Regions from separate parts of the Nitratireductor aquibiodomus genome, predicted to be linked through region 3. Evidence: predicted binding sites of a transcription regulator. Region 3 holds the regulator's gene; each other region holds the start of a gene.
What was found. The regulator PhoB, encoded in region 3, activates phosphate uptake and scavenging genes when phosphate is short. The targets are predictions, from matches to a motif close to TGTCATNNANCTGTCAT.

Region 1 (4,848 bases), 1.5 Mb from region 3:
TAGCACACCAGCCGCCGAGAGCCCGAGAAACACATCCGCTCCGCCGATCACTTCAGCCAGCTTGCGGGCGTCCGTGTCTTTCACATACGGCGCTTTCCAGCGGTCCATCTCCTCCCTGCGGCCTTCATAGACGACGCCGTGCCGATCTGTAAGCCAGATGTTTTCGGTCTTCGCACCGAGCGAAACGAGCAGGTTGAGACAGGCAAGCGCGGCCGCTCCCGCGCCCGAAGAAACTATCTTTGCCGAGGCGATGTCCTTGCCGGCGAGTTCAAGACCGTTCAAAACCGCCGCGGCCACAATGATGGCTGTGCCGTGCTGATCGTCATGGAACACCGGAATGCCCATGCGGGCTTTCAACTGTTCCTCGACCTCGAAGCATTCGGGTGCCTTGATGTCCTCCAGATTGATGCCGCCGAAGGTCGGTTCGAGTGCCGCGACCGTCTCCACCATGCGGTCGATTTCCGGTGCGTCGATCTCGATGTCGAACACGTCGATGCCGGCAAACTTTTTGAATAGAACCGCCTTGCCCTCCATTACCGGCTTGGAAGCGAGCGGGCCGATATTGCCGAGCCCGAGCACGGCTGAACCATTTGAGACCACGGCGACGAGATTGGCCCGTGCCGTATAATCGGCCGCGGTTTTCGGATCATCATGGATGGCCATGCAGGGGGCGGCAACGCCGGGCGAATAGGCGAGCGCCAGGTCGCGCTGGTTGCCCAGCGGCTTGGTGGCCTGAATTTCCAGCTTTCCGGGAGTGGGGTGCCGGTGAAAGAAGAGCGCGGCTTCGTCGAATTCTGATCTCTGTGGTTTCTTGTTTTTGGATGACATCAGCGGCTCCACATCATGGCTCTGGCGGCGTGGCCGTTTGGCTTGCGGCACGGTGTTCAGGCGCTATTGACCCCTGATGGGCTGCAGCGCTCAAACGGTATGAATCGTCTCATGTGCTTAGGCGCTCGCCCGCGCTTTTTCCAGCGCTGAATGTCGAGAAGCAGTTTCATAAGCCGGAATCGTGCCCGGCGCGGCGTTTTGCCGTCCTGCACAGCCATTTTCCCGTATCGAAACGGTAATCGTCATATGTCTGTGACATGAATCGGGCCATAGAATGCGCGACTTAACAAGGCTCAGGCGGGACAATGACCGGCGCTGAACACCGCAGATTTCGCGCACTTTTCATCTCCGACATCCACCTCGGCTCGAAGCCGGCGAAGGCCGAGTTTCTGATCGATTTTCTGCGCTATCACGATGCCGACCAGATTTATCTGGTCGGAGACATTGTCGATGGCTGGCGTCTCAAGCGGTCATGGCACTGGCCGGCGGCGCACAACGATGTGGTGCAGAAGCTCCTGCGCAAGGCGCGCAAGGGATCCGAGATCACCTATATCGCGGGCAATCACGATGAGTTTCTTCGCTCGTTCCAGGGCGTCCATTTCGGCGGCATCGTCGTCGCCGACCGGGTAATCCACGAGGCCGCAGACGGGCGCAGATTTCTTGTCATCCACGGCGACCAGTTCGACCAGGTCGTGCACAATGTGCGCTGGCTTGCCTATCTGGGCGACAAGGCCTACGACCTCGCCATCGTCGTTAATCGCGTCATCGCGCGCGTGCGGCGGGTTTTGGGGCGTCCGTACTGGTCGTTTTCTTCCTGGGCAAAGATCAAGGTCAAGAAGGCGGTCAAGTTCATAAGCTCGTTCCAGGACGTGCTTGCCCAGGAAGCCCAGCGCTCCGAGGTTGACGGCGTTATCTGCGGACACATCCATCATGCCGCGATGGAAGACATTCGCGGCATAAGCTATATGAACACGGGCGACTGGGTGGAAAGCTGCACGGCGCTTGCCGAGAATTTCGACGGCAGCTTCGAGATCATCACGTGGGCGCAGATTCTCGAGGTAGAGCCTGCGGCTTCGCAGGAGCGCGCCGTCGTTGCTGCATTTCAGGGGGACCGGATCAAGGCCGCCTGAGCGGCCCTGATCGTCCAGCCCCCGTCAACCCCAGAGCTGTGGCGAGGGGGGCGAGACCAGTGAGCCGGAATAGCTCAGTCCGTGCGGACGGTCTTTCGCCAGAAGCAGCGGGCCGTCCAGATCCACAAAGTCGGCACCCTGGGCGAGCAGCACCGCCGGCGCCATGGCGAGCGACGTGCCCACCATGCATCCCACCATCACGCCAAAGCCCATTTCACGGGCGCGGTCGCGCAGTTCCAGCGCCGCTGTTAGACCGCCGGTCTTGTCGAGCTTGATGTTGACGAAATCGTAGAGCCCGGCAAGTTCGGGTAGGCTGTCGGCTGTGTGCACGCTCTCATCCGCGCATACTGGCACAGGGTGTGGGATGTCGCGCAGAATTCCGTCCTTTCCGGCGGGCAGGGGCTGTTCGATCAGGGCAACGTGGAATTCTGCTGCCGCCAGCATGTTTTCGCGGATGTTTTCTTCGGTCCAGCCTTCATTGGCATCGACGATCAGGCGGCTGTCGGGGGCCGCACCCGCCACGGCATGAATGCGTGCCGCATCGTTTTCACCGCCGAGCTTCACCTTCAGGAGAGGGCGCGTTGCATGCGCGCGCGCCTGTGCTGCCATTTCCTCAGGTGCGGCGAGCGAAATCGTATACGCCGTCTGCAACGGGCGTGGCGGGATGGTGCAGGCCGTCGCGGAAGCGCGCCTGCCCGAAAGCTTCGCTTCGAGATCCCAGAGAGCGCAGTCGACAGCGTTGCGGGCGGCGCCGGCTGGCATCGAGGAGACGAGGTCGGCGCGGCTGATGCCGTTGGCAATATCCTCACGCGCCGCCTCAATCTGAGCGACTACGCTGTCCTCCGATTCGCCGTAGCGCGGGTAAGGCACGCATTCCCCCTGGCCGCGAACGCCGTTTTCGCTCACCGTGCAGGTGACGACTCGCGCCTCTGTGCGTGAGCCTCTGGAGATTGTGAAGACACCTGCAATGGGAAAACCTTCGGTGTTTGTGGCCAGTTCGCGTGTCATTTCCACCCTTCTTCTCGCAAAAATCACAATTATCGGAGGAACATGCCTTATATGGCGCTTCTGGGGACCGGCAACCGGTTCCCTTTGGACCTGCTCCACACTAATGATGGTGCCATGTTGACCAATTCCGTTGACGACGCAAGCGACGCAGGGCGTCCAGCCGGCCAGAATGGCGAGCCCCGTCTGGAGACGGACGTGCAGGGCGGCGTGCTCTCCTGCCGCCTTTCGGGTGCCTGGAACACGCGAACTGTCGCCAGGGTCGATGCCCGTATGCGCAAGCTGGAGGCCCAGGACGGTCTGCAGCGCGTTTCTGTGGACCTGTCCGGCATCGCCAGCCTCGATACGGCTGGCGCCTGGATCATCGAGCGCCTCGTCCATGCGCATCAGACACGTGGTGCTGATGTCACGGTCACCGGCGAGAGCGAAGCCGCCAAGATACTCCTGCCTGCGGTTCGCGATGCGGTCGAGCAGGACGGCGAGAGCAGGCCGCGCCAAAAGGGTTCGCTGCTTGTCAGCCTCCTGGAGCGGATCGGCGTTGCCATGTATGAGGCGCGGGACGATATCGTCTATGGTGCGCATATTCTTGGCGCCACCATTGGCGGCGCCCAGATGAAGCTTGGCCGCGCGCACGCGATCAATCCTGCCGCCATTATCAACCAGATCGACCGGATGGGCGTGGGCGCAGTGCCGATCATCGTTCTGATGTCTGCGATCGTCGGCGCCATCATTGCCCAGCAGGGTGCTTTTCAGCTGCGCTATTTCGGTGCCGAGATCTTTGTTGTCGATCTTGTCGGGATCCTGATCCTGCGCGAGCTTGGCGTGTTGATGACGGCGATCATGATTGCCGGTCGCTCCGGCAGCGCCATCACCGCCGAAATCGGCTCCATGAAGATGCGCGAGGAAGTGGATGCGCTGACGGTGATTGGCCTCAACCCGGTCGGGGTTCTGGTGTTTCCGCGTCTCGTCGCCTTGATGGTCGCGGTTCCGTGTCTCACCATCGTTGCAAATTTCGCCGCCCTCGGCGGTGCCATGCTCATTGCCTGGCTTTACTCAGGCATCCCGCCCGAGGCGTTCATTGATCGCCTCAGGGATTCGATCGATCTTTCAACAATCTTCGCCGGTTTGATCAAGGCGCCCTTCATGGCGCTGATCGTCGGTATTATCGCTTCTATCGAGGGGATGAAGGTGGGAGGCAGTGCCGAGTCCCTCGGAGGTCACGTCACTGCGTCCGTGGTCAAGGCGATTTTCGTCGTGATCGTCGTTGATGGGATGTTCGCCATTTTCTACGCAGCAATCGATTTCTAGGTGGCGGCATGGTGTTGATCGAGGAGCGGCAGGAAGGGCAGGTGGCGCAGTCGCGCGATGTGGTTCTTTCCGTGCGCGACGTCACGGTCGGTTTCGGTGATACGCTGGTGCTCGACGGTCTTTCGCTTGACGTCTATCGCGGCGAAATTCTTGGCTTTGTCGGCGCGTCGGGAGCTGGCAAATCGGTGCTTTTGCGCACGATCCTTGGTCTCGTGCGAAAACGCTCGGGCACGATCCACCTGCTTGGACAGGACCTTGACGCTGCGACGGATGAGGAACGCCTGAGGGTCGATATGCATCAGGGGGTTCTCTTTCAGCACGGCGCGCTGTTTTCAGCGCTGACAGTGCTCGAGAACATCCAGGTGCCGATGCGTGAATATCTCGACCTGCCGCGCGCGCTGATGGATGAGCTGGCTTATCTGAAGCTTGAACTTGTCGGTCTGCCACGCAATGCTGCAACGAAATACCCATCCGAACTGTCGGGTGGCATGATCAAGCGGGCCGCCCTTGCGCGCGCCCTTGCACTTGATCCGGATATCGTTTTTCTGGACGAGCCGACATCCGGCCTTGACCCGAT
Region 2 (4,848 bases), 1.3 Mb from region 3:
TCTCATGGCCGAGGCCGGGACATCCGGCATTTCACCGCATCTCGCCCACGGCGAAATCACGCCATTCCAGATCTGGCAGACGCTTGAAAGCGACAGCAGCATTGCCGACGGGGATCTGCAGGCCTTTCGCAGGGAGATCGGCTGGCGCGAATTCTGCTGGCATCTTCTTTTTCACAATCCGAAGCTCGCCACAGAAAATTTCAATCGTAACTTCGATGCGTTTCCCTGGCGTGGAGACGATACCGCCCTTCGCCACTGGCAACGCGGCGAAACCGGTTATCCCGTCGTCGACGCGGCCATGCGCCAGCTCTGGCAGACCGGCTGGATGCACAATCGCGCACGCATGGTCGTCGCCTCTTTCCTCGTCAAGCATCTGGGCATCCACTGGCGTGAGGGGGAGGCGTGGTTCTGGGACACGCTTGTCGACGCCGATCCCGCCTCCAACCCGGCCAACTGGCAATGGGTCGCGGGTTCCGGTGCGGATGCGGCCCCCTTCTTCCGCATCTTCAACCCCGTGCTTCAGGGTCAGAAGTTCGATCCCGTGGGCGATTACGTGCGGCGGTACGTGCCGGAACTGGATGCGCTCCCCGACAAGCATCTGCACCAGCCGTGGAAAGCCCCCGAAGAGGCTTGCGGCAAGGCTGGCGTAAAACTTGGTGACACCTATCCCCGCCCTCTGGTCGACCACAGGGCGGCCCGCGAACGCGCGCTGGACGCCTATAAATCGGTCAAAAACGCCGGCTGACGTGCCCGTCAGTCGGTTTTCCGGGAAACGAAATCGGCGGCGATGCGCATCTCGCGCAGGGGCCGCACCCTGGCCGTACACGCCTCATAGATCGGGTCTGCCTTGTATGCTGCCAGCGCCGCTTCGTCGCGGAACTCCGCGTAAACGATGACATCCACTTCGGTGCCGATCTGGTCGACCTTGCGGTTGATGCCAACCTCGAAAAAATCGGAGTGCGGAATATCGGCCAGCATACGCAGGCCCTCGGCAATCCGCTCCACGTCGGCCTCGTCTCTGGCGCTGAAGAAAACGATGTGTCGAATCACGGGCCTGTCTCCTGAAAATGTGCCCGCAAATCGCGCCGCATCGCCTGAATGTCAATGCAGCGTCACGCCGCAGGAGCGGAATCAAAACCTCAACGCCGCCGAACAAAAGACTGTTTCGCAAAGAAAAAAGGCCAGGCGCAAAGCCCAGCCCTTCCTGCCCCTGGCTAAAGCGTGATGCGGTAGAGCGCAAAACCTTCCTGCCCTTCGCCAGCCGGTTCAATCGAAACACCCTCGACACTCGACGCGAATTCCGCGCCTTTGGGGCCTGTCTCGAAAAGAACCGACGTGTCGGCCAGAGGCTTGAAGGTCCAGTTGGCGTCTGCGGATGGGTTGATGGTTCCCTGCTCCACGATATAGCGCACGATCACATCGCGATTCGTGTCCGGTGCAGCAAAGATCACCTTGTCCGGCCCTATCCCCGGAAAATTGCCTCCGCCCCCACCACGGTAATTGTTCGTAGCGACGATGAATTTCTGAGCCGGGTCGACCGCCGCGCCATTGAACTGCAGATCCACGATGCGGTTCGAATCCGCGTTCAAGAGCTCGCCCTTGGACGAATATTTCGGTGGCTGGGACAGGTCTATCCGATAGGTCACGCCGTCGATCACGTCGAAATTGTAGGACGGGAACGAGGGGTCGAGCAGCGGCTGGTCCGACTTGCCGGGTTCCACCAGATTGAAAATGCCGGCCGACATCTCCAGCCATTCCTTCAAATCCGCACCCGTCACCAGAACGGCCTGCACCGTGTTGGGATAAAGATAAAGATCGGCGACGTTTTTGATCGCCACATCGCCCGCTGGCACATCCGTGTAATAGTCCGGACCGCCGCGCCCGCCGGCCTTGAAGGGCGCAGCCGCCGAAAGCACGGGCAGATCCCGGTATTCGCCATCCTTCAGCATGTCGGTGATGTACCAGGTCTGTGCCTGGCTCACGATCTGCACGGATGGGTCGTCGGCCACCAGCGCGAAATAGGAATGCAGCGGCGCAGACGTCTTGCCCACCGCGGTGCGCACATATTTCAGCGTTGCCTCGTGGTCTTCGCGCACCGCTTCCTCGACCTCCGCCTTGCTTTCGACCAGCGGCTCGGTCTGGCGTTCCACACGCTTGAAAATTGGGCGCGCCTCGGACGTCGCGTTCACCACCACCCAGCTCTGCCCGTCCCTTTCCAGAAGCAGGTCGATCAGACCCAGATGCGATCCCCAGAAGCCACCCATGACGGCAGGTTTCCCGGCAATCGTGCCCCTGGCGTTGTCGACACCTTCAAGCCCTTCAAACTTCGGACCGGGAAAATCGAGATGGCTGTGCCCGGTCACGATGGCGTCGATACCCTCGACACCGGCAAGTAGCAGCGAAGCGTTCTCGAGATTTTCCTCATACTGCGCCGGGCCAATGCCCGAATGCGACAGCGCCACCACGATATCGGCGCCCTCCTCGCGCATCTGCGGAACCCAGGCCTCCGCCGCCCGAACGATGTCGCGTGTCATCGCCTTGCCGGTCAGATGCTTGGAATCCCAATTCATGATTTGAGGCGGCACGAAGCCGATAAGCCCCACGCGGATCGGGTGCTCCGCGCCATCGCCGTCCTTCACCATCCGGTCAAGGATCACGTAGGGTTTCAGGAACAAGTCATCGCCGCGGCCGCTGGCGGCAAGCTGCCCCTTGGTCAGGTTGGCGCAGACAAAGGGGAAATTCGCGCCCGCAAGCACCTTGAACATGAAATCGAGCCCGTAATTGAACTCGTGATTGCCAAGCGTCGAGCAATCATAGCCGAGCGTGTTCATCCCCTTGATGACAGGGTGGATGTCGCCCTCGCGCATGCCGCGCTCATAGGCGATGTAATCGCCCATTGGGTTGCCCTGGAGGAAATCGCCATTGTCGACGAGGATCGAGTTCGTTGCCTCGGCGCGGATTGCGTCGATGATAGACGCCGTGCGGGCGAGCCCCATCGTGTCATTGGGCTTGTCGGCGTAATAATCGTAGGGAAAGACATGCACATGCAGGTCGGTGGTTTCCATAATGCGCAGATGCGCCTGGTTCACCGAAGCCTTGGCGGAAAAAGGGTGCATCAGCACCAGAGAACCTGCAGCAGCCGAGCCTGCTAAAAACGAACGGCGGGACATGGAGGCGTATGCGGACATCATGATCGTCTCTCCTGGGCCTTTGAAAAGGAACCGGCGAAGGAGCATGATTGCGCCGTCGCGCCGAGACTTCCAGCAAAATCTCGTGACGCGCGCATGACAGTCGACCGGCACGTTGTGAGCGAACCCTGTCGCATGCAGAACAGCGCCCGGACAGCAAATGCAGCAGCATCGGATCCGGCTGCAGCGAATGCGGAGGAGACGCGAGGATGAGCGACACACCGGGCGACAGAACCAGGCCTCATGCCTCGCCACCCTGTTTCATGCATGAACTGGACGGTCGCGCCGGCATCTCAAGCGCGGAAGTCTGGCCGGAGGTGCGTCGCTGGCGCAAGGCCACGCGCGACCGCCTGATCGCCGAGCGCCTAGCCGTTCCCGCCGCCGAACGCACCCACCTTGCAGACATCATCGCGCAGAAGCTCGACGCTCTGATCGGCGATCCATCGGGCCGCGTGATCGGCCTCTACTGGCCGTTCCGGGGCGAGCCGGACCTGCGCCCATGGCTTGCCACGCTCCATGATCGCGGTGCCATGACGGCCCTGCCGGTCGTCATCCAGAAAGCCGCGCCCCTTGTCTTTCGCCCCTATCGTCCCGGAGACACACTCGAACGCGGTGTCTGGAACATCCCCGTTCCGGCAACCGACAAAGAGATCGTTCCCGATATCGTCGTCTCGCCGCTGGTCGGTTTCGATAAAGGCAACTACAGGCTGGGCTATGGTGGTGGATTCTATGACCGCACGATTGCCGCCCTGCCGAGAAAGCCGCTGCTCGTCGGCATCGGATACGCCTTCTCGCAACTCCCGACGATCTATCCCCAGCCGCACGACATTCCGATGGATCGCATCGTCACCGCCGGCTGATGCCCACCGGCCTCACGCCATCTGCGGCTTCAGCCCCACGCCTGTCCGGTCGACCACCTCGCGCAATGCAAAAGCCGAGTTGATCTTGATCACGTGCGGCATGCCCGTCAGCCACTCCTTGTGGACACGCTCATAGTCCTGCAGGTCGCGCGCAGCGATCCGCAGAATATAGTCGTACTCACCCGACATCAGATGGCAGGACACCACATTCGGGCAACGCTGCACGGCTGCTTCGAACTCGCTGAGCGTCCGCTCGAACTGTCCCGACAGCGAAATATGCACAATCACCGTAACCCCATGTCCAAGGGCTGCATTTGAGAGCCGGGCGTGGTATCCCTTGACAACACCGCTCTTCTCCAGATTGTCGAGACGGCGGGAACAGGCCGACTGGGAGAGCCCCACCTTCTCAGCAAGCGCCGAATTGGAGATCCGCCCATCCTTCTGGAGCACTTCCAGAATAGCGATATCAATCCTATCAAGGGCCATAAATCGAACTTCCTCCCATAGAATTTCTATTTTGCGCAAAAAATAGCGAAAAACACCACCAAGCGCAAACATCTTCGCAAAGACGTTCGGCCAGTTTTGTGGTCTCATTCATTAAGCCAGAAAATTCGCAAAACGTCGGAGGAGACACGGATGCGCGTCGGCTGCCCGAAGGAAATCAAGAATCATGAATACCGCGTCGGCCTGACACCGGGCTCCGTGCGCGAATATGTGGCGCACGGACACGATGTGCTCGTGGAAGCCGGCGCTGGTGCCGGCATCGGTGCCGACGACAACGCCTACCGTGCAGCCGGCGC
Region 3 (4,848 bases):
GATCGCTGAACCGGTCCGGAATGTCTTCCGCAATCAAATCGTCGTAGTATTGCCTGAGCTTGCGCCCGATCTCGGAGTTTGCGCCGAGAGGGTCATCCCCCTTCCCACGCCTTTCCACACCGCTTCGGGTATTGGGTTTGCCGTAATTCATGCCCTGTCTTCATCCATAAGGTCTTGTCTCCCACTGGCCCGGGCATATCCGATTGCCTCGCGCCACCACTGTCTTGTGTCTTGCCAAACGCCGCCGATTGGAAATCGTTCCGTCCCTGCGGAACATTTTCGCGGAACGGGCGTTTCACACATCATAAATATACATTGTTCCCATTGCCACGTTACGAGGGAGACCTAAAATCCATGACCCTGTCAGCGCGTATCGCTCCGCACCTTCCCTATCTGCGGCGCTTTTCAAGAGCGGTATCCGGTTCTCAATCGAGCGGTGACGCCCTGGTGGCTGCGGTGCTTGAGGCGCTTATCGCCGACACGAGCATCTTTCCCGAGGCGTCGACCGACAGGATCGCGCTCTTCAGGCTGTTCACATCGCTGTTCGAAACGCTTGATGTGCGAGTGCCCGACAACGCCCCTACCTCCGCCTGGGAGCAGCGCGCCTCGAGCAATCTGTCATCCCTCGCGCCGCGTCCACGCCAGGCATTCCTTCTGGTAGCGGTCGAGAACTTTCGCCCGGAGGAGGCAGCGGAGATTCTGGAGACCGATCTCAACGGCATCAACGCAATGCTGCACGATGCCAGCGAAGAAATTTCCCGCCAGGTGGCAACCGATATCCTGATCATCGAGGATGAGCCTCTGATCGCCATGGATATCGAGGAGATGGTCGAAAGCCTCGGTCATCGGGTTGTCGGCAACGCCCGCACGCACAAGCAGGCCGTCGAGATGTTCGCGAAGACCCAGCCGAAAATGGTGCTTGCTGATATCCAGCTTGCGGATGGAAGCTCGGGCCTCGATGCCGTGAACGAAATTCTCGAAGCGGCGACCGTTCCCGTCATCTTCATCACGGCTTTCCCGGAGAGATTGCTGACCGGCGAACGCCCGGAGCCGACTTTCCTGGTAACCAAGCCGTTCAGTCCTGAAATGGTCAAGGCGCTGATCAGTCAGGCGCTGTTCTTCGATCACCAGGCACGCGCCGCCGCCTGATTGAGTGCTGGCTTCACCGCTTGCTAAGGGCCGCCCTCCACGGGCGGCCTTTTATTTTGCCGGTTTTCTTTCGGCCGGGAACCAATCTCCGTGCGCAGGCGTTTAGCATCCATAACTAAACGGAGAGACAGCATGCTTTACTGGGCACTTATATTTCTGGTCGTGGCGCTCATCGCCGGCGCGCTCGGTTTTGGCGGGATTGCTGGTGCATCAGCGGGGATAGCGCAGATTCTGTTCTATATTTTCCTCGCTCTTCTTGCCATTTCCCTGATCATGGGACTGCTGAGGAGACGCGGCTAAACAAAGGGACGCAACGTAAACGAATGCGGCACCCGGCGAGGCGGACCATCCATGGCTTCCGCTTCGGGGAGACAGTGAAAGGAGAACGCCATGGAACACATCGCTGCGCTTCTTCTGATTGTCGGCTGCTCCGGCAACGTGGCCGAATGCCGCGAACTGCCCGCCCCCACGCCTGTCTATGAGACGTTCGAGGAGTGCGAGGCGGAAAGGCCTCTCTCGATGCGCGAGCTCGAAAATGAGGCTCCGCAGGTTATGGCGACATGTGTCTACGTTGATCCGGCGCTCGTCTACGACGACGCGGTTCTGGAATGGGACATTACGGACGACGGCAAGCTGACGGCCACCCTTGAGCCGGTGACGAGCTTTGCGGTTGCTCGGAACGAACATGGCAGGCCCGCGAGCACGCTTATGAAGTGACCGGACCGACTGCAACAGCATATGAAAACCCCGGCAACCGCGCCGGGGTTTTTGTGTCGGTCTGTCTCAGGCTTCACGGATAGCGTAGCCGGCGCCGCGAATGGTGCGGATCACGTCGGGAAGCCGGCCCTGATTCACGGCCTTGCGCAACCGGCCCACATGAACGTCAACCGTGCGCTCGTCGATATAGATCGTTTCACCCCAGACATTGTCGAGCAGCTGGCTGCGCGAGAAAACGCGGCCGGGATGCTGCATCATGAATTCCAGAAGGCGGAACTCTGTCGGTCCGAGACGGATCTCATTCTTGCGCCGGTAAACGCGGTGCGATTCCCGGTCGAGCACAATGTCGCCGACGGAGAGAACCGTTGACAGCACTTCCGGCTTGGCCCGGCGCAGGAGCGCGCGGACACGCGCCACGAACTCCGGCGTCGAAAAGGGCTTCACGAGATAATCGTCGGCCCCGGTGGAAAGTCCGCGCACGCGATCGCTTTCCTCACCGCGCGCGGTGAGCATGATGATCGGCAGGCGCTCGGTTTCCGGGCGCATGCGAAGCCGGCGACAAAGTTCGATACCCGACACAGCCGGGACCATCCAGTCCAGAACGAGCAGATCCGGAACATTTTCCTGCAGGCGCACCTCGGCTTCATCGCCGCGCGAAATCATCTCTACCTGATAACCCTCGGCCTCCAGATTGTATTTCAGCAGGACGCAGAGCGGTTCGTCGTCTTCAACGACCATGACCTTGGGGGCAATCATGGAAGGCATTCTCCTAGGGCATTGCTACGGCCGACTACGCATCCGCATCGACCGTCATCTGTGTTTCATCGAGCTTCGGCCGCTGGACCGGAAGCTGTTCCCCCGTCACCACATAATAGGCATTTTCGGCGATATTCGTCACGTGATCGCCGATGCGTTCGAGATTCTTGGCGCAGAACAGAAGATGCGTGCACGACGTTATGTTGCGCGGATCCTCCATCATGTAGGTCAGCAGTTCGCGAAACACCGACGTATACTGGATGTCGATCTTCTCATCCTCGTCGCGCAACCGGATCAGCGCTTCGGCATCGCGCTTCACATAGTGCTCGACCACCGCATTGACCTGATGCAGCACCAGACCTGCCATCGCATCGATGGAATGGGCGAGCGTGCGCGGCGTGGCGCTCTGCCCGACCGCGCTCACGCGCTTGGCGATGTTCTTGGCGAGATCGCCAATACGCTCCAGGTCGGCTGCCATGCGAATGGCGCCCACAACGCTGCGCAGATCCTGCGCCATCGGCTGGCGCTTGGCGATCAGCGTGATCGCGCGCTCGTCGAGATCGCGCTGCTTGGCATCCATGATCGTGTCGTCGGAGATGACACGCTGCGCGAGCGCAGTGTCGGAGTTGAGCAGGGCATTGGTTGAGGCGCGGGTCATCGCACCGGAGAGATCGCCCATATCGCGGATGAGGCGGTCGATCTCACCGAGTTCCTCATCGAAGGAGCTGACTGTGTGCTCGCCCATGATCTGGTTCCTTATCTGTGCGTCAACCGAAGCGGCCGGTGATGTAATCCTGGGTGCGCTTGTCATCCGGATTGGTGAACATCTTGTCCGTCGGACCTTCCTCGACAAGATTGCCCAGATGGAACATGGCCGTGCGCTGCGACACGCGCGCCGCCTGCTGCATGGAGTGCGTGACGATGACGATCGTGTAGTTCTCGCGCAGTTCGTCGATCAGCTCTTCCACCTTGGCGGTGGCGATGGGATCAAGAGCCGAGCACGGCTCATCCATGAGGATCACCTCGGGCGAAACCGCGATGGCGCGCGCAATGCATAAACGCTGCTGCTGGCCGCCGGAGAGACCTGTGCCGGGCTCATGCAAACGGTCCTTCACTTCGTTGAAGAGACCGGCCTTCTGCAGGCTGGACTCGACCACTTCATCCAGCGCGCTCTTGGATGAGACCAGGCCGTGAATGCGCGGCCCATAGGCAATATTCTCGTAGATCGACTTTGGGAACGGGTTGGGTTTCTGGAACACCATGCCCACGCGGGCACGCAGTTCAACCACGTCAACCTTTGGATCGTAGATATCCTGTCCGTCCAGCGTGATCTCACCTTCCACCCGGCAGATGTCGATCGTGTCGTTCATTCGGTTGAGGCAGCGCAGGAAGGTGGATTTTCCGCAACCCGAAGGGCCGATCAGCGCCGTTACCTGCTTTTGGCGAACATCGAGATCGACATCGAAAAGCGCCTGCTTTTCGCCGTAGAACACCCGGACCTTCGATCCGCGCATCTTAATCGGCAGGTCTTCTGCCCTGTTCTGCACCGCTTCTTCCACGGCCGCATCCGTCAGCATGTTCATATCTCCTACTCCGTTACCAGCGGCGTTCGAAACGCTTGCGCAAGACGACCGCAACGGCGTTCATCAATACCAGGAAGCCCAAAAGGATCAGGATAGCCGCGGAGGTCTTCTGCTGGAAGGCAGGCTCCGGGAAATCAGCCCACATGAAAATCTGCACCGGCAGGACCGTGGCCGGCGAAGTGAAACCGCCTGGAATGTCCACGATGAAGGCAACCATACCGATCATGAGGAGCGGGGCGGTCTCGCCAAGCGCCTGGGCCATACCGATGATCGTTCCGGTCAGAATGCCCGGCATCGCAAGCGGCAGAACGTGATGGAACACGGTCTGAATCTTCGAGGCGCCGACACCAAGAGCTGCCTCTCGGATCGACGGTGGTACCGCGCGCAGCGCTGCACGCGACGCGATGATAATCGTCGGCAGCGTCATCAGCGCCAGAACCATGCCACCAACCAGCGGAGCTGAACGCGGCAGGTTGAACCAGTTCAGAAAAACCGCCAGGCCGAGCAACCCGAATACGATGGATGGGACGGCAGCCAGATTGTTGATATTCACCTCGATGAAACCGGTCAGACGGTTCTTCGGCGCGAACTCTTCGAGGTAGATCGCTGCCGCGACACCGATGGGAAAGGAAAGCGCCAGCGT
Region 4 (4,848 bases), 960 kb from region 3:
GCATAGACATTGTTGTACGCCTTCGGATTGCCGGCCATGACGTAAAGGTCCCAGGTGAACGTGTCGGCGCCATGGTCCTCGCCTTCCGGCCGCCAGCGAACGATCTGGCCGAAATTGTTGGTCTCGCGCGGGTTGGGGCCCCCGACGGGCTGTTCATCGCCACCGGCATTGGCCTTGACGCCGCGGTTCTTGTTGTTGGTCAGGGCGCAATAGGCCTCGACCCGCAGGGGGTTGGCGGCCACCCATTCCGGACGGTCCATTGTGGTCGCGCCGACTTTCGATCCTGCCATGCGTGAGAAGACGAGGATTTCCTCGATCGGCATGCCGGTGGTCTCCGGCGTCAGGGCCAGCCATTCGCCGGTCATGTCGTCATTGAACCTGGCAGCATAGAGCGTGCCGTCCGAAAGCAGCCCATCCGTAGGCTGGCCTTCGGCCCAGGTGCCATTGGATACGTAACGATAGATGAACTCGCCGCGCTCATCGTCGCCCATATAGACCACGACGCGCCCGTCGGCAGCCTGCACCATCTCGGCGTTTTCGTGCTTGAAACGCCCGAGCGCGGTGTGCTTGACGGGTGTCGATTCCGGATCAAGCGGGTTGATCTCCGTCACCCAGCCGTGACGGTTCGGCTCGTTGGGTTCCCTGGACAGGTCGAAACGCTCGTCGAACTTCTCATAGGCGTAGCGGCCTTCGCCGCCGATGCCGTAGCGCACTTCGCCTTCCGTGGCTTCGTGATCGGGAACCTGGCCTTCCGTGGTTTCACGTCTGGCGGTCGTGCCGAAATAGCCGTTGAAGTTCTCCTCACAGGTCAGATAGGTGCCCCAGAGCGTCTTGCCGGAGCCGCAATTGTTCATGGTGCCTTTAGGTGCGAGGCCTTCCGGATCGGCGTTGGTCTTGACCAGATCGGAGCCCGCGGCAGGGCCGTCCATGGTCATCGGCGTCTCATGCGTGATACGGCGGTTATAGGGGCTGTCGAGCACCACGGCATAGCCATCGCCGCTGTCGGCGATTTCCAGCACCGTCACGCCCTGCATGTTCTTGAGCAGTTTCACCTCGTCGGCATTGCGGGGCATGCCTTCTGCTTCTGCCGGCAGGTTGATCTTCGGGTTCACATATTCGGAATTGATGGCAAGGATCGTCCTGTCGCCGTCGACAAAGGTCTCCATGCCGTCCGTGTTCTCACCGAACACCCTGTCCGACATTTCGACCGGCACGCCCGTTTCGGGTGAGTAGGCGCCTTCCGCATCCTTGAAGAGCGGGTCGCCCCAGCGCACCAGTGGCTTCCAGCCATAACCCGCAGGGACGTGAATTTCATGGTCGGTGGCAATCCCGATTGGCTCGAAATTGAACGTCGCGCCCTGCGCCTTTGCAGACGACGTGGAAGAAAGAACGCCCGTTCCCATAACGGCTGCAGCAGAGCCGAAGGCCAGCACACCGCCCAGGAACCCGCGACGCGAAATGGCGCGCTCCACAACGGCGTCAAAGGCGTTGTTGTCAGGGCGCGGGTCGCGCATTTCGTCGAATTCGTCCCACGACAGGCGAACGATATCCTGCTTGTTCATGACGGCAGTCCTCTGGCTGTTTGGCTGGATCGAGCCGCCTGTGGCGGCATCTGCCGGTAGTCGTAGCGAATGCTTGCGACAGGATTGTTACATCACTGTGTCCAGACGGCGAGACTGACGTTAAATTGAAAAGGCCGACCGTGGCGTACGGTCGGCCTTTCAGATGATCGTCGCATTACCGGTTTCGGAGAGACTAGAACTTCACCGCGGTGTGGAAGGTGAAGGTGCGGCCTGGCGCGTAAACTGGATCAATGCCACCGCGGTTCGAGCTTGCGGCAAAGCCGGTGCGCTCAAAGTAGGTTTCATCGAACAGGTTCTCGACGCCGACGCGGATGGTCATGTTTTCATAGGACGGAGGTGTCCACTCGGCATATGTGTTGACCACCGTGTAGGCTGGCTGGTCGTAAAAACCTTCTGTCGTGGCATACGCATCGGAAATCTTGCCCGCCCACGCCAGCGATGCGCCGAGCTTCAGATTGTAGTCGGGGATTTCATGATCGATGTAGAGCGTGGCCATGTCGCCAATCGGCATGAACGTTCCGCTGTTGGGCAGTGCCGACACACCGCCCACTGTCACCTTGGCCTTGGTGAACGTGGCACCGATCTTCGTATTCTCCCAACGGTAACCCGCATTCAGCGTCACACCGCGTGAGCGGGCCTCGTCTGGAGAATTGTGCAGCGTGCTGCCCGTTCCCCATTCATAAACGGGAAGGCCGTCAATGCGCGTATCGAAGAAGGTCACGCCGGCGTTCCAGTTCTCGCCGCCGAAATTCGCACCCACTTTCAGGTTCTGCGCCGTGCCGGCGCTGAAACCGGGGTCCGTGGTGAAACTGTCGTCTCGGGCATGCACATAGCCATAGTCGCCGATCACATAGCCAAGCCAGGTGCGCGAGGCGCCTGCAAACACCTCGAAATGATCGTTGAACTTATAGGAGACCGTTGCGTTCACGCTGGCGCCGCTGTCGGAGAACTTGTTGTCGTTCCAGTCGGTGAAGCGATGCCCGTCATAGCGCACGCCGGTCGACAGGTTGAGGCCGTTGTCGAACTCGAAGCGCCCCTGCGCGAAAGCGCCGAGCTGAAAGGTCGAGAAGTCGCGGTAGCGGCGATTGTTGTTGCCGTAATTGTCGGTGAAATAACCATGCCGCCCGAAGTCGACACCGGTCGTGATGTTGCCGTAGTCGAAGGTGAAACGGTTCTGCACCTTGCCGCCGAACAGATCTTCGTCCAGGGCCATGTTGCCGTTGGTGCGGTTCTGGTAGTTCGGACGCCAGTAATCGTTCTCGCTGTAATAGAGCGTCACCTCCGGGTCCCACATGTCGGTGGGGGCGGTGGTGGTGTATTTCAGGTTCACGGCATCCCGCGCGACCTCGAGCGGATGCACCGTATCGCCGGCGAGCCCCATGTTCATCTTGATCAGGCGGTCGGCCTTGTCGCGGCTGCGCTCATAACCAAGCTCGATGCGATGACCTTCTGCTTCATAGCCGAGCTTGGCGAGAATGTTGCGGGCCGCGGGCTCGGTGCCGAGGATTTCCAGCCCGTCGCCATTCTCATAGTTCTTGCCGGTTGCACCATGGGTCATGAGGAACCAGTCGAACCCTTCATGCCGGCCATAACCGGCGGCACTGCCCGATAAGCCGCGGCCGTTCGTGCCATAAGAGAGGCCGAGCCGCGCACCCAGGTTCTTTCCGTCTTCAAGCAGATCGAGTGCGCCGACGGTCTCGTAGCGGATCGCACCCGCTGCCGCGCCAAAGCCGGAATCGGCGGCGGCGGCGCCGGCTTCTACCTCGACGCGCTTGAGGAACACGGGATCGACGACGTTGGAGCCCGTGTGATGCCAGCTTGTCGCGGTCTGCGGCACGCCGTCGACACTGACAGCCAGGTGCGATTGTTCCATCCCGAGGACGTGAATGCGCTTGGAAGGGCCGCCACCGCCCGAGACGCTGATGGAGGATTCACGCGTGAAAAGCTCGGAAACGTTGCTCGGTTGCAGGATCTCCAGGTCTTCCTGCGTGACGACGGTTCCGCCCGTCGCCTCAATGTTCTCCTTGCCGTCGCTGATGACGGTGATTGTATCGAGGACGGTTGTGGTCGGGCTGTTTTCCTGCGCCTGCAATGCCGATGAAAGCGCAAGCAACGAAACGCCGGTGAGCGGCAGTATCCGCGTGAACGTCATTTTCTTTCCCTGTTAATCCCCGGCCGGCAAGCGCTTGGCCCCGGCTTGGCGGCCATAAGTCTGATGATGCACAGGGCTGGAACCGGATGAGGCGCTGAGACCGTGCAGGCTGATGCAACCGTGCTGCGTCCATGCCCCATCGTAGTCGCCCCCTTGCATGCGGACTTCCCAAGCCCCGTGCCGGGTGCCCGTTGCCTGTTTATGGCGGCGGGCTTGCTTCTCGCACCAGCACGGCTTAATCTTGAGAAGATCGGTCATGTATATGTTTGGCTGCGAGAAGGAGTCGAGCCGAAAGAGTTTGTCGGGAACCGCAATTTCTTAGGCTCAAACGGCATTGTGCCGGTCCTGGTGCAGCTGCGCCGGATCGGTGTCAGGGTCATTGAATGCAGTACACATCACAGGAACTTTTTGTCGGTGCCATTGAGGGAGTGCCGAACTGCACGTCCGATACGCGTGAGCTGCACATCTGGCCGAAATTCATGCTGATGGTGCTCTTGCAGGGCGCTCAGCACTTCGTGGTCGATGAAAGGCATTTCGAGATCGACGCAGGCACGGAAGAGGCGAGCTCTCCGGTTGTGTTCATGCTGAACGTGGCCAAGGATAGTCGATTACGTTTCTTCAACGACAGCCGGACCCCGCTGCGCAAGGTCATGATTTCGGCGCCATTACCCTGGTTGCAGCGTCTCTTCGACACGCAGGGTGAGGCGCAGAAATCGGTGTTGCAGAGCTTTTTTTCGCAGCACCTCGCCCACTTTTCGTTTGAGCCCGGTCAACACATCGTGCAATCGGCGCAGAAGATCATGCATCCGCCGCCCGCACTGGAGGGAGAGTTGAGTTCCCTTTATCTGAGAGCGCAGGGGCTCGACTTGATGTGGCAGTCATTGCTCACCATGCTGGCTGACAGGAAGGAACATCTTCCCGCGCCGACACTCATGAGCCTGCGCTATTGCGATCGCGCACGTGATTTTGTCATTGGCAATCTGGACCGGGAACTGACGATAGGCCTGATAGCCCGCGAGGTTGGCTGCAGCGCGTCCACCCTGCAGCGGCATTTCAAGACGCATTTCGGGATGACGGTCTTCGACTTCATAAGGCAGAAGCGTCTCGAGGCCG

Region 1: the regulator PhoB is predicted to act here: its motif matches at 1,069-1,085, upstream of BLW55_RS02850 (UDP-2,3-diacylglucosamine diphosphatase).
Region 2: the regulator PhoB is predicted to act here: its motif matches at 3,274-3,290, upstream of BLW55_RS03585 (bifunctional 2',3'-cyclic-nucleotide 2'-phosphodiesterase/3'-nucleotidase).
Region 4: the regulator PhoB is predicted to act here: its motif matches at 1,638-1,654, upstream of BLW55_RS14460 (PhoX family protein).

What each region holds. Positions count from the first base shown of each region.
Region 1 is NZ_FNSL01000001.1:585,894-590,741, reverse strand. It holds gene BLW55_RS02855 (NADP-dependent malic enzyme) at 1-828, opposite strand, end outside; gene BLW55_RS02850 (UDP-2,3-diacylglucosamine diphosphatase) at 1,134-1,958, shown strand; gene dgcA (N-acetyl-D-Glu racemase DgcA) at 1,983-2,966, opposite strand; gene BLW55_RS02840 (ABC transporter permease) at 3,081-4,271, shown strand; gene BLW55_RS02835 (ABC transporter ATP-binding protein) at 4,280-4,848, shown strand, end outside.
Region 2 is NZ_FNSL01000001.1:751,979-756,826, forward strand. It holds gene BLW55_RS03575 (cryptochrome/photolyase family protein) at 1-745, shown strand, start outside; gene BLW55_RS03580 (Dabb family protein) at 754-1,050, opposite strand; gene BLW55_RS03585 (bifunctional 2',3'-cyclic-nucleotide 2'-phosphodiesterase/3'-nucleotidase) at 1,215-3,188, opposite strand; gene BLW55_RS03590 (5-formyltetrahydrofolate cyclo-ligase) at 3,398-4,048, shown strand; gene BLW55_RS03595 (Lrp/AsnC family transcriptional regulator) at 4,061-4,534, opposite strand; gene ald (alanine dehydrogenase) at 4,685-4,848, shown strand, end outside.
Region 3 is NZ_FNSL01000001.1:2,070,071-2,074,918, forward strand. It holds gene BLW55_RS09825 (NepR family anti-sigma factor) at 1-151, opposite strand, end outside; gene BLW55_RS09830 (response regulator) at 355-1,149, shown strand; gene BLW55_RS09835 (DUF1328 domain-containing protein) at 1,282-1,449, shown strand; gene BLW55_RS09840 (hypothetical protein) at 1,540-1,866, shown strand; gene phoB (phosphate regulon transcriptional regulator PhoB) at 1,933-2,619, opposite strand; gene phoU (phosphate signaling complex protein PhoU) at 2,657-3,367, opposite strand; gene pstB (phosphate ABC transporter ATP-binding protein PstB) at 3,390-4,205, opposite strand; gene pstA (phosphate ABC transporter permease PstA) at 4,219-4,848, opposite strand, start outside.
Region 4 is NZ_FNSL01000001.1:3,032,905-3,037,752, forward strand. It holds gene BLW55_RS14460 (PhoX family protein) at 1-1,562, opposite strand, end outside; gene BLW55_RS14465 (TonB-dependent receptor domain-containing protein) at 1,756-3,735, opposite strand; gene BLW55_RS14475 (helix-turn-helix transcriptional regulator) at 4,215-4,848, shown strand, end outside.